DNA from 4 places in the Bradyrhizobium sp. USDA 4452 genome. Region 3 is predicted to be linked to each of the others. Evidence: predicted binding sites of a transcription regulator. Region 3 holds the regulator's gene; each other region holds the start of a gene.
The links. Region 3 encodes PhoB, which activates phosphate uptake and scavenging genes when phosphate is short. Its sites were predicted from a motif close to TGTCATNNANCTGTCAT; they were not measured.
Positions count from the first base shown of each region.

Region 1: the regulator PhoB is predicted to act here: its motif matches at 2,693-2,709, upstream of ACVISU_RS31650 (glycerophosphodiester phosphodiesterase family protein).
Region 2: the regulator PhoB is predicted to act here: its motif matches at 3,325-3,341, upstream of ugpB (sn-glycerol-3-phosphate ABC transporter substrate-binding protein UgpB).
Region 4: the regulator PhoB is predicted to act here: its motif matches at 2,046-2,062, upstream of ppk2 (polyphosphate kinase 2).

Region 1 is NZ_JBSSGK010000001.1:6,763,739-6,769,573, forward strand. It holds gene ACVISU_RS31640 (PRC-barrel domain-containing protein) at 1-292, shown strand, start outside; gene ACVISU_RS31645 (PRC-barrel domain-containing protein) at 625-1,140, shown strand; gene ACVISU_RS31650 (glycerophosphodiester phosphodiesterase family protein) at 1,228-2,625, opposite strand; gene ACVISU_RS31655 (HlyD family secretion protein) at 2,798-3,769, opposite strand; gene ACVISU_RS31660 (ABC transporter permease) at 3,756-5,835, opposite strand, start outside.
Region 2 is NZ_JBSSGK010000001.1:4,510,854-4,516,688, forward strand. It holds gene ACVISU_RS21670 (sn-glycerol-3-phosphate import ATP-binding protein UgpC) at 1-158, opposite strand, end outside; gene ugpE (sn-glycerol-3-phosphate ABC transporter permease UgpE) at 158-1,006, opposite strand; gene ugpA (sn-glycerol-3-phosphate ABC transporter permease UgpA) at 1,006-1,887, opposite strand; gene ugpB (sn-glycerol-3-phosphate ABC transporter substrate-binding protein UgpB) at 1,952-3,268, opposite strand; gene ACVISU_RS21690 (CaiB/BaiF CoA transferase family protein) at 3,535-4,740, opposite strand; gene ACVISU_RS21695 (organic hydroperoxide resistance protein) at 4,958-5,383, opposite strand; gene ACVISU_RS21700 (MarR family winged helix-turn-helix transcriptional regulator) at 5,570-5,835, shown strand, end outside.
Region 3 is NZ_JBSSGK010000001.1:3,421,697-3,427,531, forward strand. It holds gene ACVISU_RS16475 (acetylornithine transaminase) at 1-336, opposite strand, end outside; gene ACVISU_RS16480 (GcrA family cell cycle regulator) at 832-1,344, shown strand; gene phoB (phosphate regulon transcriptional regulator PhoB) at 1,485-2,195, opposite strand; gene phoU (phosphate signaling complex protein PhoU) at 2,327-3,043, opposite strand; gene pstB (phosphate ABC transporter ATP-binding protein PstB) at 3,055-3,873, opposite strand; gene pstA (phosphate ABC transporter permease PstA) at 3,870-4,715, opposite strand; gene pstC (phosphate ABC transporter permease subunit PstC) at 4,720-5,709, opposite strand.
Region 4 is NZ_JBSSGK010000001.1:1,707,041-1,712,875, reverse strand. It holds gene ACVISU_RS08230 (transporter substrate-binding domain-containing protein) at 1-675, opposite strand, end outside; gene ppk2 (polyphosphate kinase 2) at 1,018-1,980, opposite strand; gene ACVISU_RS08220 (fumarylacetoacetate hydrolase family protein) at 2,128-3,300, shown strand; gene ACVISU_RS08215 (hypothetical protein) at 3,388-3,558, opposite strand; gene ACVISU_RS08210 (Spy/CpxP family protein refolding chaperone) at 3,730-5,364, opposite strand; gene ACVISU_RS08205 (Lrp/AsnC family transcriptional regulator) at 5,642-5,835, opposite strand, start outside.

The sequences.
Region 1 (5,835 bases), 3.3 Mb from region 3:
CATGATCGGCCATATCGAACGGCTGATGATCGACAAGATCTCGGGCAAGGTGTCGTACGCGGTGCTGAGCTTCGGCGGCTTCCTCGGTATCGGATCCAATCTGATTCCGCTGCCTTGGGGCCGGCTGCACTACAACCCCAAATTCGAGGCTTACGAGCTCGACATCGAGGACGACGAATTGAAGCGTGCGCCCTCGTTCCGTGCCGACAAGGACTTCGATTGGGGCGACCGCTCGCAGGAAGTCGAGCTGCATCGCTTCTACGGCGTGCCGCCCTATTGGGGCGGCTTCTGAGCGAGGCACGTCACGCTCGATCAGCTTTCGTAGCGCGGGGTTCGCCGGGACGGTTGGTGAGCCAAACATCGTCACATCAGGGACTGCGCGCCCGGTGCAGCGGTAAGGCTCAACCGCAGCCTGCTCGAGAGATCGCGATCGCTGTCGTCAAGGACCGCAACGTCCATGCGTTGCAATATGCGCAGCTTTCGGGCTTGCCGTATCGTCTCGACGGCGTTCCCGGGCATGCGTTCCCAAACCTCGGGCGGCGTTTGGGCGCAGGCCGATTAGGAACGGTCGCGCACATCACGAGTTTTCCCAGCATCGATTTTGCGAACTGAGGAGAGCGCATGATGTTGATCAAATCCATCGTTGCCGGCGTGGCCGGCTCCGCACTGCTTGCGACCGTTGCGTTTGCGCAGGCACCCGCTGACAAAGGCGACAAGATGGATCCTGCGGCAACGACAACGGCCACGTCGCCGAGCTCGTACAAGGGCGACTGGCGCGCCTCGAAGGTCGTCGGCCTCAGCGTGTATAACGACAGCAACGAGAGCGTCGGCTCGATCAATGACCTTCTGATGGACAAGGGTGGTGCCATCAAGGCGGTCGTGATCGGCGTCGGCGGCTTCCTTGGCGTCGGCGAGCATCTGGTCGCCGTGCCGCTCGACAAGGTGAAGTTCGTCAACGAGCCCGTCGCCTCGACCAGCGCGGCAAACACTGGCAGCACCAACAAGTCGACGACCACCACGGGCGCGGCGCCCGCGGCCACCACGTCGAAGACGAATCCCTGGTATCCGGATCACGCGGTGTTCAGCGCGACCAAGGATGAGCTGAAGGCGATGCCCGAGTTCAAATACACGACCGAGTAACCCGGATCGCGTTGCCTGAAAGTCGAATGCGCCCGGCGATGCCGGGCGCATTTGTCAATGGGGTGAACGACAGCTCCCTTGTGGGCGTCACCAGCCGAGTTCACCCAAATACGCAGCGCGGGCGGCGACGCCGGTGTGGGTGAAATCGGTGAACACTCCGTCGACGCCGAGACGGAAGAACTTCAGATATTCCTGGCTCGGATCGCCGCGGTAGTCGGCAGCCAGATATTTCTTCTCGTTCCGGAACGTGAAGACATGCACGAACAGGCCGAGCTTGTGCGCGTCGGCGATGACGCTGGTTGGCTCCTGCGTCGAAGCTTCCGCCGTCGATCCCTTGGTGGGCTTGCCGTCGGCGCCGCTGTCCTTCCACGGTGAGATCTTGTAGGGCACGATATAGGCCTTCCACGGACCGATGCCGTCGGCATAGGTCTTGATCTCGGCGAGGCCCTCGGGCGTCAGCATCGCATCGAAGGTGCGGCCGTCACCCGCGACCGTCCAGTCATACGGACGGGAATTGGCGATGTTGTTGAGCAGCACCTTGCCGGTCTTGAAGTCGACGCCGTTGCCGTCGATCAGCTGGACCTGCCGGGTTTCCAGTCCGTGGCCGCGCATGTATTTCAGGCTGCCGGGCTCGAAGCTCTGCACGATGATCGGAGCGTCTTTCGCGTTGAGGCCGTTCTCCTTGATGATCTTGATCAGGGCGTCCTCGAGCGGGCGGCTGCCGGGCGCGCCGCAGCCATTGGCGATCGCCTGGGCATTGTTCCAGGTCGGGTTCTTGGTTTCCGGATAGACCGAGATCGTGCGCCCCGTCGCCTTGCTCTTGGCCTTGGCGATGTCGATGATGTCCTGGAAACTGATGATCGGAAACTTGCCGTTGAACAGTTTCGGCCGTTCGTTGGCCGCATCATAGGTGGTGCCGGCGATCCATTCTCTCAGCTCAGCCATGGTGAAATCGGTGATCGACCAGTCATTGGTATGGTCGTCGCCATCGGCGATCAGCGCCTTCAGCACCGATTTCGGATCGGCCGGGTCGACGAGATCGGTGGGATATTCAACGGGGCCGCTGGTCGAGGTTTGCGCCCATTTCACCTTGACCGGAACGCCCGGCACGGTGCGCTTGCGCTTAGCGACTTCCGGATTGGTCTTCGCCACCTCGGCGACGTTGGTGTTGTCGCCGAGCCATGGATTGTGGCGCGCCACCAGCACGCAATCCTTGGTCAGATGCAGGTCCTCCTCGAGCGAGTCGGTGCCGAGGTCGGCGGCAAGTTCATACGATGCCTCGGTCTCCTCGGGCACCAGGCCCGGCACGCCGCGATGCCCGATCACGAGCGGCAGCTTGCCGTCGACGGTCAGGAATGGTTTCGCGCCTGATGGCGCCGCGCCGGTTTGCGCCGATGCCATCGACGGCGGCAGAACGGCCAGGGCCGCCACACCCAGCAGCATCGCGCCAACATGCACCTTCCGTCGCGAACGAATCTGCTTCACGGCCAAGTCTCCATCTTTTCTGCGGCTCGATGCCACAAGGTCCGGGCTGCTGTCTTGTCTCAATCTTCTGACAGTCCGATGACTGTTGGCCGAGGCGGGCCGTCAAAAGCATTGAGATGCGCCCGGGGCAGCACGCTGGTCATCGTGGCACGCAGCCAGACGCCGCGCATTGTCAACGCTCGATCCGGACGCTCATGCCGGGCTCGAGACCTTCCGCGGCGCCTGCGGGATCGAGACGCAGGCGCAACGTGTTGCGGTCGTGATCGCCGATCACGCGCTCGGCCTGCCAGGTGGCGAACACCCCGAGCGGCCGCAATTCAGTGATGGCAGCCTTGGTGGTGGCGCCGGAACCGTTCGGTATCACGCTCACGGTCTTGCGCATCGCAAGGCCGTCCAGATGGTCCTCGCGCACATTGAACGACAGCCATTGCTTGCCGGCCGCCGCAATCATCAGGATCGGCTGACCCGCACGCACGTTCTCGCCGACTTCGGCCGCGATCACGCTGACCACGCCGTCGACCGGTGCGCGCAGCACCATCTTGTCGAGACGGCGCTCGAGCACCGCGACGGCGGCCGCGGCCGCCTGCACTTGTGCGTCGGCGATGGCGCGTTCCTCCTTGGTCGGTCCCGCGACGGCGGCATCGTAATTGGCCTGGGCCGCGGCCACGCCGGCGCGCGCGGCGGCAACGTCGTTCTCGGACTGGTCGAGCGCCTGCTGGGTTTCAAAACTTTGGCTCGCCAGCGTGGTGATCCGCTTGAGCTGCGTCTCAACATAGTCGAGGCGCGAATTGGCCTTGGAGATCGCGGCTTTCAGCGCATCGATCTGCTCGCGCCGGACGCCGGCATAGACGTTGTTGCGGCTCGCCACCGCGGCGGCGAGCGCGGCCCGCGCCTGGTCCGCCTGTGCGGTCAGCTCGACGGCGGAAAGCTTGGCGAGGACGTCGCCGGCGTGCACCTGCGCGCCTTTCTCGACCGCGATCGACACCAGCTGGCCGTTCACTTCCGGTTCGATCCTGACCTCGGTCGAGCGGACCACGCCGACGATTGCGGGCGCCGGCGTCGCGCGGCTCTCGGCATAGACCAGCGCACCCGCGACGAGCACGAGCGGGATCGCGACAATGGCGACGCGCCTAGCGTTGGGCATGTTGCTGTCCTCTCTTGAACACCAGCGCGGAGATCACGGCGAGCACGAAATAGCCGAGCGCCAGGCACCATAGCCTGAGCCAGTCGTGCGAGACCTCCCAGAGGCTGGCGCCGAGCTGGTTGATGCGCACGAGGCCGTCGATCGCCGAGTCCGCGGGGAACAGCCGGCCGAGCGCCGTCGCCGCAGGGGGGATGGCCTCGCGCGGCCATGCGAAGCCGGCGGTGAAGAATTGCGGCAGGCTGGTTGCCAGCAGCAGGATGGTGGCGTTCTCCGGCCGTGTGAACCAGGCGCCGATCGCCTGTCCCAGGAAGCTCGTCGCCAGCAGGAAGACGGTCGCCAGCGCGAAGATCTGCGGCAGATGGCCCAGCGTCGAAAAGCCATAGATCCGCGGCAGCACGATCAGATACAGCGCGAGCGCCGGCAGATAGAGGGTCAGATGGGCCACGCTGCGACCGAGCACGCCCGCGACCGTGCTGCGGGAGTTCGCCAGCGCCGTGCCGGTCAGCATCGCCGCGCCGATCAGCAGCGTCTGTTGCAGGATCAGGATGAACGCCGCCGGGACGATGTAGCTCGCATAGCCGCCGACCGGGTTGAAGATCGGTTGCAGCAGGACGTTGGCCGGGCTGAGGCTTGCGAGCTTCGCCTTGACCAGGCTTGCGTCGGCGCGGGCGCCGCGCGACACCAGCTCGGATGTCAGCGTGCCGATCGCGGTGGCGACGGCGCCTGCGGTCGACCGGAAGATGAACAGATAGGTGGCGTCCGCGTAGACCGGGATGTGCGCGGTGAGGCCCTTGAGCACATCGCGCTCGGTGCCAGGGGGGATCTGCACGGCGGCAAATGCATAGCCGCGATCGATCGCGCTGCTCGCCTCCGCAAGGGTGCGGGCGCGCACCGTCACGCTCAACGTGCCGCTGGCGTCGAGCGTCTCGACGATCTGGCGCGAGAGATCGCTGAGATCGTTGTCGACGACTGCAATCGGCAGCTTGCGCAGGATCTGGCTCAGATAAGGCTGCGGATAATAGATGCCGTAGACCAGCGGCGCGAGGAACAGCAGGCTGAAGGCGTTGCGCGTGCCGAGCACGCGCCGCCACTCCGCCACGAAGGCGCCGCCGACGCCGGGTGCGACCTGCTCGCTGACCGCCGGTTCGCTTGGCCGCGCCGCCGCGAACCAGCCCCTGCGCGTTAGGCTCGCCATGCGCAGCAAGGCGAGCGCGGCAAACAGCAGCGTGAGGCCCGCGAGCGCCGCGAAGGGGATTGCCGATTCCGATGCCGGCAATCCGCGCGCCGCCTGTCCCATCAGGACTGCCATGTACCAGCGCAGCGGCAGGATCGCGCTCCAGACCTGTGCGAACGTATTCATGCCGATGATGGGAAAGCCGACACCGGCATATCCGAAGGCAGGGGAGGCGATCAGGCCGGCAAGGCCGAGCCCGGTCGCGAGGTCGCCGACCAAAAGCTGCAGCAGGGCGCCGAGCGACAGATAAGCGATGATCAGCAGCAGGCCCGCGGCGATCATCAGCAGCACGTCGCCCTTGAACGGAATCTGCAGCACGCCCTCGAGGATCAGCGGCTGGGCCAGCATGATCAGGATGAAGATCACGAACAGCGGCGCCAGCTTGCCGGCGAGTGCGGCGATCGGATCGCCGCCGGCGCTTTCCAGCCACTCGCGCGCATTGCGGCGGCGGAATTCGGAGCCAACCGAATAGCCCGCGGCGAGCGTGATCACGACGTGGATGATCGTCGGCAGCAGCGCGCGCAGCAGGAATTGCGCATAGTTCTTCTGCGGATTGACCAGCGCGATGGTCTCCGCGGATAGCGTTCCCATCGATGCCGGGCCGGGCGCGGCGCGGTTGGCCGGAGCTGCCGCGCTCGCAGCTGCGGACAACACATCGTTCAGGCCCGACGAGGCGATGCCGGCCGCGGTCAGGAATTGCTGGTTGTAGAAGCCGACCACCTGCGGGCGGCGATCGGCCTTCAGGTCGCGTTCGAAATTCGGCGGGATGAAGATCGCCGAGATCGCCTTGCCGGACCGGATGTCCTGCACCGCGGTCGCCAGCGAACCGGAA
Region 2 (5,835 bases), 1.1 Mb from region 3:
AGCCCCGCGACCATGCGCAACAGCGTGGACTTGCCGCAGCCGCTTGGGCCGACCAGCACGCAGAACTGGCCGTCGCCGACGTCGACATCGACGCCCTTGATGGCCTCGAAGCCGCCGGGATAGGTCTTGCGGACGCTGCGCAGCGTGACGTTAGCCATTACTTTTCCGTCTCCACCAATCCGCGCACGAACAGTTTCTGCATCACGACGACGACGAACACCGGCGGCAGCATCGCGAGCAGCGCCGTCGCCATCACCACAGGCCATTCGGTCAGCGCGTCGGTCGTGGTGATCATCTTGCGGATACCGACCTGGATGGTCTGCATGTCGTCACGCGTGGTGATCAAAAGCGGCCAGAGATATTGATTCCAGCCGAGGATGAACAGGATCACGAACAGCGCGGCCATGTTGGTGCGCGAGAGCGGCAGCAGCGTATCCCAGAAGAAGCGGAACGGGCCTGCGCCGTCGATGCGCGAGGCCTCCAGCAATTCATCCGGCACGGTCATGAAGAACTGCCGGAACAGCAGCGTCGCGGTGGCGGAGGCGATCAGCGGCAGCGACAGGCCGGCATAGCTGTCGAGCAGATGCAGATCGGCAACGATCTTGTAGGTCGGATAGATGCGTACCTCGACCGGCAGCATCAAGGTGATGAAGATGATCCAGAAGATCGCCATCCGGAACGGAAACCGGAAATAGACGATCGCGTAGGCCGAGATGATCGAGATCGCGATCTTGCCGACCGCGATCAGCAGCGCCATGATCAGCGAGTTCAGCATCATGTTGAGCACCGGCTCGCGGGTCGAGCCGCTCGTGCCGACGAACAGCGTCTGGTAGTAGGTCTCGAGGAAATGGCCGCCGGGCAGCAGCGACATCTGGCCGTTGGCGATGACGGCGTTGTCCTGGGTCGAGGCGACGAGCGCCAGATAGACCGGGAAGGCGACGATCGCGATCCCGATCCACAGGATGATGTGAGCCAGATAGCGCTGGAAGCCTTCCTCCTCGACCATCAGTAGGTCACCTTGCGTTCGACGAAGCGGAACTGGATGCCCGTCAGCACGACGACGATGACCATCAGAATGACCGATTGCGCCGCCGAGGAGCCGAGATTGCCGCCGAGCAGGCCGTCCGTGTAGACCTTGTAGACCAGCGTTTCGGTCGCCTTGCCGGGGCCGCCGCGGGTCATCGTGTCGATGATGCCGAAGGTGTCGAAGAAGGCGTAGACGATGTTGATGACCAGCAGGAAGAAGATGGTCGGCGACAGCAGCGGGAAGATCACGGTCCAGAACCGCCGCATCGGGCGGGCGCCGTCGATCGCGGCGGCCTCGATCACGCTCTTCGGGATGCTCTGCAGGCCTGCGAGGAAGAACAGGAAATTGTAGGAGATCTGCTTCCAGGCCGCGGCGAGGATGATCAGGGCCGCCGCCTGGTCGCCGTTGAGCAGTGGATTCCAGTCGACGCCCATGGCGCGCAGATAGCGGGACAGCACACCGAGCGAGGGGTGCAGCATGAACACCCAGAGCACGCCGACCACCGGCGGGGCGACGGCGTAGGGCCAGATCAGCAGCGTGCGGTAGAGCGTCGAGCCGCGCAGCGGCTTGTCGGCCATCACGGCGAGCAGCAGCGCGAACGACAGCGAGGACACTGCGATCGCGAACGAGAACGCGAAGGTTCGGACGATCGCGGCGAAATAGGCCGGGTCCTTGAACAATTCGAGATAGTTCTCGAACCACACGAAGCTGGTGGAAAGGCCGAAGGCGTCCTGCAGCAGGAAGGACTGGATCACCGCCTGCGCGGCCGGCCAGTAGAAGAAGATCAGGACGATCGCGAGTTGCGGGGCAACCAGCGCGTACGGCAACAGCTTTGATTGGAAAATCGATTGCTTCTGCATGATCTCGGAAGAATTGGCAGGCCGCGCGCTTGCGGCCTGCCGGGTGCCTCAAGGCATCATCATGTCAGTGGACGGCGGTCTTTTCAAACTGCCGCAGCATCTGGTTGCCGCGCTCGACGGCCGAGTCCAGCGCCTGCTTGGCGGTCTTCTTGCCGGCCAGCGCCTGCTCGATCTCCTCCGACCACATGTCGCGCAGCTGCACCATGTTGCCGAGACGCAGACCGCGGGAGTTCTCGGTCGGCTCCTTGTTGGTGAGTTCGAGCAGCGGGGTCTCCAGATAGGGCTGGTCCTTGTAGAAGCCCTCTTCCTTGGCCTTGGCGTAAGCCGCCTTGGTGATCGGCAGATAGCCCGAGGCCTTGTGGATCCAGACCTGGCGGTCGGTGTCCGAGAGGAAGGTCAGGAATTTGGCGACGCCCTTGTATTCCTCGGCCGATTTGCCGCCCATGATCCAGAGCGAGGCGCCACCGATGATCGAGTTCTGCGGTGCGCTCTTGACGTCGGGATAATAGGGCATCGGCGCGGCGGTGAAGTTGAACTTGGCCTGCGCCTTGACGTTGCCGAAGAAGGCCGACGAGGTCAGGTAGATCGGGCACTCGCCGGAGGTGAAGCGGCCTTCGCCGGTGTTGGTGCGGCCGGCATAGTCGTAGGTCTTGTCCTTCTGCAGCTCGACCAGGTTCTCGAGATGCTTGACCTGCAGCGGGCCGTTGAATTCGAGCACGGTGTCGAAGCCGTCGAGGCCGTTGGCCTTGCTGGCGAGCGGCACGTTGTGCCATGCCGAGAGCTGCTCGAGATTGACCCAGGTGACCCACGAGCCGGAGAAGCCGCAGGTGGCGTAGCCGGCGGCCTTCAGTTTCTTGGCGTCCTCGAACACCTGCGGCCAGGTCTTCGGGATCTCGGCGATGTTGGCCTTCTTCAGCGCGTCGAGATTGACCCACATCACGGTCGACGACGAGTTGAAGGGGAACGACAGCATCTCGCCCTTCGAGGTCGAGTAGTAGCCGGTGATCGCGGGCAGATAGACGCTCGGATCGAACTTCTCGCCGGCGTCGGCCATCAGCTTGTAGACCGGCTTCACGGCGCCGGTGGCGGCCATCATGGTCGCGGTGCCGACCTCGAACACCTGCATGATGGCCGGCGCGTTGCCGGCACGGAAGGCGGCGATGCCGGCGTTCATGGTGTCGGCATAGCCGCCCTTGTAGGTCGGGATCACCTTGTAGTCGGACTGCGAAGCGTTGAAGTCGTTGGCCAGCTTGACGATGACGTCGTTGTTGGCGCCGGTCATCGCGTGCCACCACTGAATCTCCGTCACCGCAAACGCAGGCGACGCGAATACAAGTGCGGCAGCGGCTGCCGCAGCAGCGCCAAGTCGTCTGAAGATCATCAAAAGCCCCTCCCGGTTGGAACGCCATCTTTCGTTGCGCGCGTTATCAGCGCCGGATGACGTTCAAATGACCGTATAAACGAAAGCCATGGTAGGGGGGAAGCCGAGGCGAAGGGAAGCGGTAAAAAAGGCTGACATCGCAGCCCACGTGCGTGCGGTGCAACGCCGGACGCGACGTTGCACCGCAGGGGCAGGACGTGTTGGCTTGACGGAAAACCGGTGCCCGTCCCACATCGCGTGCGGGACGGGCTTGGTTCGAGGTGCTATCAGCGCTTTCGCTGAGGGCCGCAGACCACGCCCTTGTCGATCAGGCCGCTGATCTCATCCTTGGAGTAGCCGAACTCGCCGAGCACTTCGGCGGCGTGCTGGCTGAACTTCGGCGGCGTGCGGCGGAGGCTCGGCTTGGTGCGGTCGAGGCGGATCGGCGAGGCGACGCCCTTGTACCAATCCTTCTCGATGACGTCACCGCGATGGATCGTATGCGGGTTGGTCAGCGCCTGGTCGATCTTCTGCACCGGGCCGGCCGGCAGGCCGGCGGCGAGCAGCCGGTTGCACAGCGGCTCGGCCTCGTGCTGGCTGAAGACCGCGGCAAGCTCGGCGCGCAGCGCGTCGCGGTTGGCGATGCGATCCTTGTTGCGGGCAAAGCGCGGATCGGTGCCGAGCTCGGGCTTGCCGATCTCCTTGGCGAGCTTGCGGAAGGTGCCGTCATTGCCGACGCCGATGAAGATGTTGTCGGTCTTGGTCGGGAAGATCGCGTAGGGCACGAGGTTCGGATGCTCGTTGCCGGTGAGCGATGGCGGCTTGCCATGCATGAAATAGTTTGCGGTGTGCGGATGCATGATCGCAAGCCCGGTCTCGTACAGCGTGGTCTCGATGAACTGGCCGAGCCCGGAGCGCTGCCGCTCCGACAGCGCCATCAGGATGCCGATCGCCGCATAGAGACCGGTCGTGATGTCGACCAGCGGCACGCCGATGCGCATCGGGCCACTCTCGGGCGAGCCGGTCGCCGCGATCATGCCGGTCATCGCTTGGATGATCGCGTCATAGCCGGGATTGCCGCCGCGCGGGCCGTCGGCGCCGAAGCCGGAGATCCGGCAATGCACGAGACGCGGAAACTTCGCGCGCAGCACGTCGTTGCCGATGCCCCATTTGTCGAGCGTGCCTGGCTTGAAATTCTCGATCAGCACGTCGGCGGTCTCGAGCATCTTCATCAGCACGGTGCGTCCGCCCTCGGAGGCGAGGTCGAGGCCGATCGAACGCTTGTTGCGGTTGATGCCGACGAAATAGGCCGCGTCCTCCTCATGGAAGGGAGGGCCCCAGTCGCGCACCTCGTCGCCGGCGGGCGGCTCGACCTTGATCACGTCGGCGCCGTGGTCGGCAAGGATCTGGGTGCAATACGGGCCGCCGAGCACACGCGTCAGATCGATCACGCGCAGTCCGGCCATCGCGCCCGTAGCCGCTGGGGTATTCATGGAAACAACCTTCGCTCAGTTGGGATCGGAAAAATGCGATCCCAGAGCTAACGGTCTTCAGGCGAGGCAGCAATGCTTCCGTCGGCGCAGGCCCATGCAGCAGGCGGCGCGTACGTTCGCCAAGCGAACTGAAAGAAGCGAACTGGCATCTGCAGTGCTCTCTTGAAACGCAATAGTCCGCCACGCGGCACGTGGCGGACTATCGGCAGTCGGTGGACTAGACGACGCTCAGCTTGACGTCGACATTGCCGCGGGTCGCGTTGGAATAGGGGCACACATGGTGGGCCTTCTCGACCAGCGCCTCGGCGTCGGCGCGGGACAGGCCGGGCAGCGAGACGGCGAGCTCGACCGCGAGGCCGAAGCCACCTTCCGAGCGCGGGCCGATGCCGACCGTCGAGGTCACCGCGGCGTCGGCCGGAACCTTGGGGCCGCCCTGGGAGGCCACGAACTTCATGGCTCCGATAAAGCAGGCGGCATAGCCGGCCGCGAACAGCTGCTCCGGATTGTTGCCAGCGCCACCGCCGCCACCGAGCTCCTTCGGGGTGGTGAGCTTGACGTCGAGCGCGCCGTCGAGCGTTGCCGCATGGCCGTCGCGGCCGCCGGTTGCCTTGGCGCTGGTCTTGTAGAGCACGTTCACAGACATCGTGGTCTCCCTTGGTTTGGACCGGGTAGTTTAGGCTTGGGTTTGAATTCGACGAGAGATGTATTGCACACAGTTATATTGTGCACAATATAAAATATGCGGCCTCACATTTAATTGTTCGCAATTGAATCCGCGGTCACGGGAGGCCAGAATGACCTGGAAAGCGAGATGGATTCGATGGGAATCATGGTCAGGAAACAGACGGCGGCGGATCAGGCGCTGCGGCTCGATAACCAGATCTGCTTTGCGGTCTATTCGACCGCGCACGCCTTCAACCGCGTCTACAAGCCGCTGCTCGACCGGCTCGGCCTCACCTATCCGCAGTATCTCGTGATGCTGGCGCTGTGGGAGCGCGACGACGTGGCGGTGAAGGACCTCGGCGAGCGCCTGTTCCTGGATTCCGGCACGTTGACTCCGCTGCTGAAGCGGCTGGAGGCGGCCGAGCTGATCAG
Region 3 (5,835 bases):
GTGGCGGACCAGCTTGATCACGCCCTCCATCGCTTCCGCGCCGGAATTGCAGAAAAACACAAAGTCGGCAAAGCTCTGCTCGCACAGCCGCGCGGCGAGCACTTCGCCGTCCGGGCTCTTGAACAGGTTCGACATGTGCCAGAGCCTGGTCGCCTGCTCCTGCAGCGCCTTGACCAGATGCGGATGCGCATGTCCGAGCGCGTTCACCGCGACACCCGAGGTGAAGTCGAGATAGCGGTCGCCGTTGGTTGCGATCAGCCAGGCGCCCTCACCGCGCTCGAAGCCGAGATCGACCCTGGCGAAGACGGGGAGCAGATGCGACGAGGCGTTGGTCATGGCGTTCACTGCCGGTTTGAAACCGTCAATTGCTGCGCGGCTTGACGCCAGCGCAGCAACCGCCAGCTTCGGAAAACAAAACGGCCGCCTTTGCGGGCGGCACGTGCACATCATTCTATGCTGCGGCCGGTCAGTGTCAATCGCCAGCAGCCGGCCCCTGCCGGCGTTCCTGCGATGCGAACCCAGCGCAATCCGGAGCATTCCGGTGCGGTGGAAAAGCCGCACGGCAATGCTTAACTGTGTGGGAACATGTGGACGCACGGCCGCGGACTCTTGCGCCAGAGTCACGCCATATTGTAGCGTTTGACCTGTCGGGTACGACATCTCGTGCGGCAGTACTGGACCCTCTAAGTAGCCTTCGTTCTCGCGTAAACGTTCGGGCGCAACACCGTGCCCGGCGAGGGCTAAGGGATTCTGGCCGCAGGGATATTTGTCCAGATTGGCTCGCAGCGCCGCTCCGTTGATTGGCCGGCGCCATGCGAAAGGAAGAATGCGATGACGGTATTGACCTGGTCCGACGATCGCGTCGAGCAGCTGAAGAAGCTCTGGGAATCCGGCCTCTCGGCCAGCCAGATCGCGGCGGAACTTGGCAATGTGACGCGAAACGCCGTGATCGGCAAAGTGCATCGGCTCGGCCTCTCCGGCCGCGCCAAGGCCCCTTCCACGGCCGCGCCGCGGCAGCGCAAGGCCCGCCCCGCCCAGCACATGATGCGGGTGGCGCGCCCGGTCTCGCGCGGCAACACCGCGCTCGCGCACGCTTTCGAGGTCGAGATGGAGCCGGATCCGATCTCCTTCGACAATGTGGTGCCGATGAGCCAGCGGCTGTCGCTGCTCGAGCTCAACGAGGCCACCTGCCACTGGCCGGTCGGCGATCCCTCGAGCCCGGAATTCTTCTTCTGCGGCGGCAAGGCGCTCGCCGGCCTGCCCTATTGCGCGCATCACTCGCGCGTCGCCTACCAGCCCGCCGCCGATCGCCGCCGGCCCTCGGCGAAGCCACAGATCAAGTAAGCACTCGGGAAACTGCCTGGACTGCAAAAACAAATCCCCGCGCAAGCGGGGATTTTTTTGTGGCTCGTAGCCCGGCTACTTCACCGGCGTTGTCCCGGCCAAAGCCGGAACGACATTGTGCTTGCGATTGCTGCACTGCCTTACGGCTGCGGCTCGGCCTTTGCAAAGCGATCGTCGAGCGCGTAGCCGGCGCCGCGCACGGTGCGGATCGGATCCTGCTCGCGGCCGGGATTGAGCAGCTTGCGCAGACGGCCGATATGCACGTCGACGGTACGTTCATCGATATAGATGTCGCGGCCCCAGACGCTGTCGAGCAGCTGCTCGCGGCTGAACACGCGGCCGGGATGCTCGAGGAAGAATTCGAGCAGCCGATACTCGGTCGGCCCGAGATCGATCGGACGGCCCGAGCGCGCCACGCGGCGCTTCTCGCGATCGAGCTCGATGTCGCCATAGGTCAGCACGGTCGCAAGCCGCTCCGGACTCGCACGGCGCAGCAGGCCCTTCACCCGTGCCAGCAATTCCGGCACCGAGAACGGCTTGACGATGTAGTCGTCGGCGCCGGTGGCAAGCCCGCGCACGCGCTCACTCTCCTCGCCGCGCGCGGTCAGCATGATGATCGGAAGCTGCTTGGTCTCGGGCCGCGCACGCAGGCGACGGCACAGCTCGATGCCGGACAGGCCCGGAAGCATCCAGTCCAGCACCACGAGGTCGGGAACGCGCTCCTTCAGGCGGGTGTCGGCATCGTCGCCGCGCCCCACCGTTTCGACATCGTAGCCTTCCGCATCGAGGTTGTAGCGCAACAGTGTCGTCAGCGCTTCCTCGTCTTCGACTACCAGAATGCGTGCGCTCATCGGTTTAAGTTCTCTCTCTGTGATGATCCGTTGCCCAGACGCAAACCGAAACGCTTACTTTCCTGAGCATAACCCCTGCGGAAAACGGCTTGTCGTGAAGACAATCCGGCTCCGCGCCCGCGGATCATGTCCTAGGTACCCGGCACAGTGGTGGCAAAGTTGGTCATGTCGCCCTTCGGACGCTTGTCGGTGATCTGCTGGCCTTCGATCATGTAGAACACGGTCTCGGCGATATTGGTGGCGTGATCGCCGATCCGCTCGATGTTCTTGGCGCAGAACATCAGATGGATGCAGAACGAGATGTTGCGCGGATCCTCCATCATGTAGGTCAAGAGCTCGCGGAACAGCGAGGTGCAGATCGCGTCGACCTCCTCGTCGCCCTTCCAGACGTTCATCGCCGCCGGCAGATCGTGCGCGGCATAGGCGTCGAGCACCGACTTGACCTGCGACAGCACGAGGTCGGTCATGTGCTCCAGGCCGCGGATCAGCTTCAGCGGCTGGAAATCGCTCTCCAGCGCCGCGACGCGCTTGCCCATGTTCTTGGCGAGGTCGCCGATCCGCTCGAGATCGGTGGCGACGCGCATCGCGCTGACGATCTCGCGCAGGTCGATCGCCATCGGCTGGCGGCGGGCGATCGTCAGCACCGCGCGCTCTTCGATGACACGCTGCAGATTGTCGATCTCGATGTCCGCGGCGACCACGCGCTTGCCGAGCGCGACGTCGCGACGGATCAGCGCGTCGACCGACTCGGTAATCATCCGCTCGACGAGCCCGCCCATCTCGGCGACCAGGCGGGTCAATTCCTGCAGGTCGCTGTCGAATGCCTTGGCGGTATGTTCAGAAGCCATCGTCATTCTCCTCAGCCGAACCGGCCGGTGATGTAGTCCTGGGTGCGTCGATCGCTCGGCGAGGTGAAGATCTTGTTGGTGTCGTCGAACTCGATCAGCTCGCCGAGATACATGAAGGCGGTCTTGTCGGAGACGCGCGCCGCCTGCTGCATGTTGTGGGTGACGATCGCGATCGTGTAGTCCTCGGAGAGCTCCTGGATCAGTTCCTCGACCTTGGCGGTCGAGATCGGATCGAGCGCAGAGCACGGCTCGTCGAACAGGATCACCTCGGGACGCACCGCCACGGTGCGCGCGATGCACAGCCGCTGCTGCTGGCCGCCAGAAAGCGACAGGCCGGAAGCGTTCAGCTTGTCCTTGACCTCGTTCCACAGCGCACCGCCGCGCAGCGCCTTCTCGACCCGGTCGTCCATCTCGGACTTCGAGATCTTCTCGTAGAGGCGGATGCCGAAGGCGATGTTCTCGTAGATCGTCATCGGGAACGGCGTCGGCTTCTGGAACACCATGCCGACGCGCGCGCGCAGCAGATTGAGGTCGAGCTTGGGATCAAGAATGTTGGTCTGGTCCAGCATCAGCTGGCCGACAGCGCGCTGGCCCGGATAGAGATCATACATCCGGTTGAAGATGCGCAGCAGGGTCGACTTGCCGCAGCCCGACGGGCCGATGAACGCCGTGACGCGGTTGGTGCCGAGCGTCAGGTTGATGTTCTTCAGCGCGTGGTGCTCGCCGTAATAGAAGTTGAGGTTGCGCACCGTGACTTTCGGCGGCGCTTCCGGCAGCGGCACCTGCGGAACGTGGCTCGCGGCGGTCGTGGAGACGGAAAGCTCGGTCATTTTGCGGCCCTTTCGGCACCAAGGATACGCGCGCCGATATTCAGCGCGAGCACGGTGAAGGTGATGAGCAGCGCACCGCTCCACGCCAGCTCTTTCCAGTAGGCGTAGGGGCTCTGCACGAAGTTGTTGATGGTCACCGGCAGGTTGGCCATCGTCTTGGTCAAGTCCCAGCTGAAGAACTGGTTCGACAGCGCGGTGAACAGCAGCGGCGCGGTCTCGCCCGCGACGCGGGCGGTCGCCAGCAGCACGCCGGTGATCAACCCGCTGCGCGCAGCACGATAAGCGATCCGCTTGATCACCAGCGAACGCGGCAGGCCGAGCGCGGAGGCCGCCTCGCGCAGCGGGTTGGGCACCAGCAGCAGCATGTCCTCGGTGGTGCGCACCACGACCGGGATCACGATCACTGCGAGCGCAAGCGCACCCGCGATCGCCGAGAAGCCGCGCATCGGCACCACCACCGCGCCATAGATGAACAGGCCGATGATGATCGACGGCGCACTGAGCAGGATGTCGTTGATGAAGCGGATCACCGAGGTGAGCTTGTCGTGCTTGCCGTACTCGGCAAGGTAGGTGCCGGCGAACAGGCCGAGCGGCGCGCCGATGCCGACGCCGATCACCGTCATGATCACGGAGCCGACGATGGCATTGAGCAGGCCGCCATCGGTCGAGCCCGGCGGCGGCGTATTCTGGGTGAACAGTTGCACGCTGAGGCCTGCGATGCCGTTGTAGAGCAGCGTGATCAGGATCAGCGCCAGCCAGGTGACGCCGAACAACGCCGCGCCGACGCAGAGCGTGCGAACGACGATGTCGCTGCGGCGGCGGGATTTGTAGATCGGGTTCATGGCGTTACTTCCCCGCCTTCTTTTCAAGCCGCATCAGCATCAGCCGCGCGCCGGCGAGCACGAAGAAGGTCAGCACGAACAGCAAGAGGCCGAGCAGGATCAGGCCGGACTGGTGCAGGCCGTCGCTCTCGGCGAATTCGCTGGCGATCGCCGCCGAGATCGTGGTGCCCGGCGCGAAGATCGACGACGAGATGCGGAACGAGTTGCCGATGATGAAGGTCACCGCCATGGTCTCGCCGAGCGCGCGGCCGAGCGCCAGCATGATGCCGCCGATCACGCCGACCCGGGTGTAGGGGATCACGACGCTGCGGACGACTTCCCAAGTGGTGCAGCCCATGCCGTAGGCGGCTTCTTTCAGCACCGGCGGCACGGTCTTGAACACGTCGACCGAGATCGCGGTGATGAAGGGCAGCACCATGATGGCCAGGATCAGCGCGGCGTTGAACAGGCTGAGATAGGACGGCGGGCCGGCAAACACCGCGCCGAGCACCGGGACGCCCTCGAATATCCGGATCATGAAGGGCTGGAACGTGTTGGCCAGGAACGGGCCCAGCACGAAGAAGCCCCACATGCCGTAGATGATCGAGGGGATGCCGGCGAGCAGCTCGATGGCGATGCCGATCGGACGGCGCAGCACTTGCGGGCAGAGCTCGGTCAGGAACACGGCGATGCCGATGCCGACCGGAATGGCGATCAGCATCGCGATGACGGAGGTGATCAGCGTGCCGTAGATCGGGCCGAGCGCACCGAGCACCGGCGGATCGGCCGAGGGCGCCCAGCGCTGTGTCCAGAGGAAAGCGAAGCCGTATTCCTTCATCGCCGGCCAGGCGCCCGCGATCAGCGACAGAATGATGCCGCCGAGGATCAACAGGACCGAAATCGCCGAGATACGGGTGATCCAATAGAAGGTGAGATCACCGAGCTTGAAGGCGCTGAGGGCCTTGGCGCGATCATAAGGTTCGGCGGCTTCCATCACATCGCTCTGAACAGCCATGTCTGCCACGCCAATTCCCTCATTACTATGTGAAAGCCACGCAAACCGCTACGCCCCGAAGCGATCTTCACTGACGCATTGGGCCGGGCGTCGTTCCGGTTACGCCTCCCGAGGCGCGGCCCGCCC
Region 4 (5,835 bases), 1.7 Mb from region 3:
GGTGCCGAGGTTCGGGTTCTTGGCGATCGCGGTCAGCCCGAGCACCAGCGCATTGACCACGCAATCGACGCGGCCCGACGACATTTCCAGCATCACCTCGTCGCGTGACTTCAGCGACTTGATGGTGGCGTTCGGCGCAAAGCGCCGCGCGACGGCCTCGTTGGCCGAGCCGACGTCGACCGCGATCTTGACGTCGGGCTTGTTGATGTCGGCCCAGGTCTTGGCCTCCAGGCCCTTCTTCAGCATCGCGCCGAACGGATGCGGGAACACCAGATTGGTGAAGTCCACCACCAGCGCCCGCTGCGGCGTCGGGTTGAGCGCAAAGCCGAGATCGATCTTGTTGGCCTGCAGATCGAGAATCGAATTCCCGTAGGTCGACTCGACATATTCCAGCTTGACGTCGAGCAGTTTGGCGAGGTCGTTCGCCATCTCGATCGAGAAGCCGGACCAGGTGCCGGTGGCGAGGTCCTTGTTGAAATACGGCAGCTCGCCCGGCAGCACCGCGATCCGCAGCACCTTGTTGGCGCGGATGCGATCCAGGGTGTTGTCGGCGGTCTGCGCCGAGGCCGGGGTTGCCATCGCGGCCGCGAGTGCCACGCCGCTGCCGATCCCGAGCGCATAGCGCAGCGCGTCGCGGCGATCTTCGGAAATTGCGATGTCGTCGGATTGAGTCAAGCGGGCCTCCCTGCACCAGATCGGGGAAGCCTAGCGTCGGTATCCGGCGCCAGCAAGGGCGCGGGCCTGCGCCCAAAGTAGGCGAGCCGAAGAGGAGATGCCTATCTCTTAGCCTGGCCCAGCTTGCGCCAAGCTATCGCATACAGCCGGCTTCCGCAGGGGCGCACTGCCAAAATATCGAAAACAACCCCATGCACAGTAGCCGGGGCGTACCTGCATTCGACACGTCGACTTGACATGTCGGGCAAATCAGTGGCACTATTCTATTATTCCGAAACTGCGCAGGTGCGGCCTTCCCCTCTCCCCGTGAGAGCGGGGGAGGAGAAATCGAGACTGCCCAGCTCAATACCGTCCCGGCACGTACATCTCCGGCGGGATCGGGCCGCGGTGATAGTCGGGGTTGCGCACCCGCGGCGGCAGCACCACCGGTTGGTGGGCGACCTGCTGATAGGGAATCTGGCTGAGCAAATGCGAGATGCAGTTGAGCCGGGCGCGCTTCTTGTCGACGGCATCGACGATCCACCACGGCGAGTCCGGCAGGTGCGTGCGCTCCAGCATCGTCTCCTTGGCCTTGGTGTAGAGCTCCCAGCGGGTCCGCGCCTCGACGTCCATTGGGCTCAGCTTCCACTGCTTCAGCGGATCCTGGATACGCATCGAGAAGCGGAACGCCTGCTCCTCGTCGGTGATCGAGAACCAGTATTTCAAGAGGATGGTGCCGGAGCGGATCAGCATACGCTCGAATTCCGGCACCGACTTGAAGAACTCCTCATACTGCTCGTCGGTGCAGAACCCCATCACCTTCTCGACGCCGGCGCGGTTGTACCAGCTGCGGTCGAACAGCACGATCTCGCCGCCGGCCGGCAGGTGCGAGACATAGCGCTGGAAGTACCATTGCGTGCGTTCGCGCTCGTTCGGTGCCGGCAGCGCCGCGACGCGGCAGATGCGCGGGTTGAGCCGCTGGGTGATGCGCTTGATCACGCCGCCCTTGCCGGCGGAATCGCGGCCCTCGAACAGCACCACGACCTTCTGCTTCTCGTGCTGCACCCAGTCCTGCAGCTTGACCAGCTCGCCCTGCAGCCGCAGCAATTCGCGGAAGTAGAATTTGCGGTCGATCGACGGCTTGCCGGCGGCGCCGTCGTGGTCGAGCTCGTCGAGCCTCATGTCGTCGAGCTCGAGCTCGAGCTCCTCGTCGAGGCTGTCGGCCATCTCCTGATGGATGCGGGCGCGCAAGGCTTCGTCGCGCAAGGCTTCGTCGCGGGAGGCTTCATCACGGGCGGCTTCGTCGGTGAGGTCGGAGGCGGTCATGAAGGTCCGTCTTTCAGTGTGTTAGATGGAGCGACGGAAGCATTGACGGGCGATGTTACCCCTCTATGACAACGGCATGACCGCTGTTTCACGCCAGCGCGCGGACTGTGCTATCAAGCGCTGACAAGATCAAAAAAGGAGACGCCGATGATTTCGCTCACGCCAAAAGATATCCTGCCGGAGGACGGCACCGCCGGCACGCTGGTCGGACGGGTCTGGCTGCCGCAGGCCGGCGGCCCGGCCGTGGTCGCGGTGCGGGCGGACGGCGTGTTCGATGTCACCGCGCGTTTCCCGACCGTAAGCGCGTTGTGCGAGGAAGCCGATCCCGCGGCGGCGTTGCGCGGCACGCGCGGCGAGCGGATCGGCGATTTCGAGGCCATTCTCGCCAACACGCCGCCCGACGGGCGCGACGTGACAAAACCGCATCTGCTCGCGCCGGTCGATTTGCAGGTGCTGAAAGCCGCCGGCGTCACCTTCGCGATCTCGATGCTGGAGCGGGTGATCGAGGAGCGGGCGCGCGGCAACCCGTCGTCGGCGGAGGCGATCCGCAAGGAGGTGGTGCGCCTCGTCGGCGACGATCTCTCCAAGTTGAAGCCCGGCTCCGAGCAGGCGATGCGGTTGAAGCAGGTGCTGATCGACCAGAACGCCTGGAGCCAGTACCTGGAGGTCGGCATCGGCCCCGACGCCGAAGTCTTCACCAAGGCGCCGACGCTGTCCTCGGTCGGCACCGGCATGGATGCCGGGCTGCATCCGAAGTCGACCTGGAACAATCCGGAGCCGGAGGTGGTGCTGATCGTCTCCGCCGCCGGCAAGATCGTCGGCGCCGCGCTCGGCAACGACGTCAACCTGCGCGATTTCGAGGGCCGCTCCGCGCTGCTGCTGTCGAAGGCCAAGGACAACAACGCCTCCTGCGCGATCGGCCCGCTGCTCCGGCTGTTCGACGGGACCTTCTCGCTCGACGACGTCAGGAAGATGGATGTCGGCCTCACCGTGACGGGCACCGACGGCTTCGTGCTCGAGGGGCATTCTTCGATCAGCAAGATCAGCCGCGACCCGACCGATCTGGTCGCCCAGACCATCGGGCCCGTGCATCAATATCCCGATGGATTTGCGCTGTTCCTGGGCACGATGTTTGCGCCGGTCAAGGACCGCGACGCCAGGGGCGAGGGGTTCACCCACAAGCGCGACGACATCGTCACCATCGACGCGCCGCAGCTCGGCAAGCTCGTCAACCGCATGCGGGGCAGCGACGAATGCGAGCCATGGACCTTCGGCGTTGGCGCGTTGATGAAGAACCTCGCGCAGCGCAAGGTGCTGTGACGTAGAAACGTCGCGCGCAGGGTGTGTTGGACGGGCTCCGGCGCAACCCGTCCTGTCACGTGGCGATGCACGCTGCTCTGTGACGTGCTATACTTCGCTGCTGCCGCCCTCGTTGTCGAACATGTTCAGAAACCTGGGCGGCAGATCAATCGCATGCCGCAACTTGTGCGCGCGCAGATGCGCGAAACTCGGAGCGACCGCTTGTCGCGCCGTTATGTGAACCAGTTCATCCTCGTTCGCGCCGATCCGTTTCAGCATATGGGCTCGACGCGAACAGAAGGAGTCGCGGACATGAGCGAGCAGCCATCAAACGGAATGCCCGATTGGCTCACGACGGACATGCTGGTGATCGCCGTCGCACTGGTGATCATCGTGATGGGCATCTGGATCGCGCCGTAGCTGCCGCGGCCTACGCGGCGATGCCGCGCCTTACAGGCCGATCATCCGGAAGATCATGCCTCCGATATTCGGGCCATGATGGTGGTGGCGCCGATGACGGCCTCGCGGAGGTTCGTCGTTGCCTGCGGCCATCGAGGTCCTGCCGCCGTCTTGCTCTGGGCCGACCGCGTCGAACGCGGCCTTCTGCTCGTCGCTGAGCGAGCCGTAGAAGGTGTCCAGCGCCGGACGCACCGTGCCGATCGCCTGAAGCATCGTGTCGAGCCTGGCTCCGACCGCTGCAAGGCGTGCCGGTGGCGTGCGCGCGTCGGTGGGCGGACAGGACGATTTCAAGATGTCCTCGGCTTTTGTCGCCGCGTCGCGCAGGGCATCAAGGCTCGCCCGCTGCGCGTCTGTTGGCTTGACGTCGCGTTCGATGACGTCACCGGGCCACGAGATGGCAGAAGGCTGCGCCGTGTTGCAGGTGGCGTTGTCCGACGTCGCCTCACGCTGGCCGCGGTGCTGACCGGCCACCAGCGCGGTCACCTTGGCTTTCTGGTCGTCGCTGAGCAGCCCGTAAAACTTCTCCAGCGCCGGCTGCAGAATGCCGACCGCGTCGCGCATCGCCTGAAGCCGCTGCTGCATCGCGGCGAGGCGGCTCGGTGCGGTCAGCGGCACGTCCTTGGGACACGAATTGAGGATGGTCGCGGACGCCTTCTGCGAAGCGTTGGCGAGGTCGTCGAGCGCGGCGCTCTGCTCCGCGTTGGGTTGAATGGCGCTGCGGAATTGCTCGATCGGGAAGCCCGCGATATCGCCTCTGTCGCTGCCGCACATGTCGGCAAGGGTGGTGGCTTGCGCGCGTGCGCTGGACCGGCCTGTTCTCGGCGGACCGGCGCGGCCGGGCAGGTAGTCGGCATAGCCGCTCAGGGCATCGTAGTCATAGGGACCGAACAGACCGGTGTAGAGGTCGCCATAGCCGTAATCCCAGAAGTACGGGTCATAGCCCCAGCCCCACCAGGTGTAGTCATAGAGATCGTAATAGGCATACGGCCAGAACACCGGGCCGACCCAGCCATAGCCGCCATGCGGATGGCGCCACCACCCGCCGTTTTGATGGCCCCAGGCTTGATGGCCCCAGGCAGCGCCGGCGGCGGCGGTCGTGATCGCGGCGCGCGTGATCGGGTTGCGCAGGCCGCCGGGTCTGCCCATCGCGGTTCTGATCTGGCGTGAGCCCAGCGAGCGTCCGACGACGTTCGCATTGTGCCGCATCGCGGCGGGTGAGGCGGCATGCCGGCCGGCGGCTATGCCCGGCGCGCTGCGTGCGGCGCGAGCGGCAGGACGGAATTGAGGGTGGTGCGCGCCGGCGCCGCTGAACCTCGTCCCGGCTCTTGCTGCGGGACGAATGGTGTGAAAGCCGCCGCCGCGCGGAGCGCTGGCGTGAAAGCCGCCGCCATGAAACCCGCCGCCGCCACCGCGAAATCCTCCGCCGCCGTGGAAACCGCCGCCACCATGAAATCCACCGCCGCCCCCATGGGAGCCGCCACCGCCATGACCTCCCCCTCCGCCGCCATGGCCTCCGCCGCCGCGCGCGGCATCGGCACGACCTGCGAACAGCGCTGTCGATGCCGCCACTGCGATGATCGCGGCGAACGCCAACACGGCGTATTTGCTGCGGGCGCCCGTCAGCATGGGTTTCACCCTTCGAACAGTGATGCCTGATGTCAACATCGCACGCCGCCGCCGGGTTCCAGCGGCGATGCGGATATTTGCCGGATCGCCCTGGTGCCTTTTGAACCGCGAACCATTCACCGCCGTCGTCCTGGCGTAAGCCAGGACCGATTACCCCAAATGGCAATCGTTGTGCGACACCGGCGCCACGATCCCGTTCATCACCGAATGCGATGGTTATGGGCCTGGCTTTCGCCAGGACGACACTGTGGTGTAGCTGCAGTTCGATTCACCAACCCTACACCGGCAGCGCCGTCGAATACTTCACCTGGCTCAGCGCAAAGCTCGACTCGATCGAGGCGATGCCGTCGAGCCGGGTCAGCTTGTTCTTCAGGAACGCTTCGTAGGAGGAGAGGTCGGCGGCGACGACGCGCAGCAGATAGTCACGGTTGCCGGTCATCAGATAGCATTCGAGCACCTCGTCCCATTTCG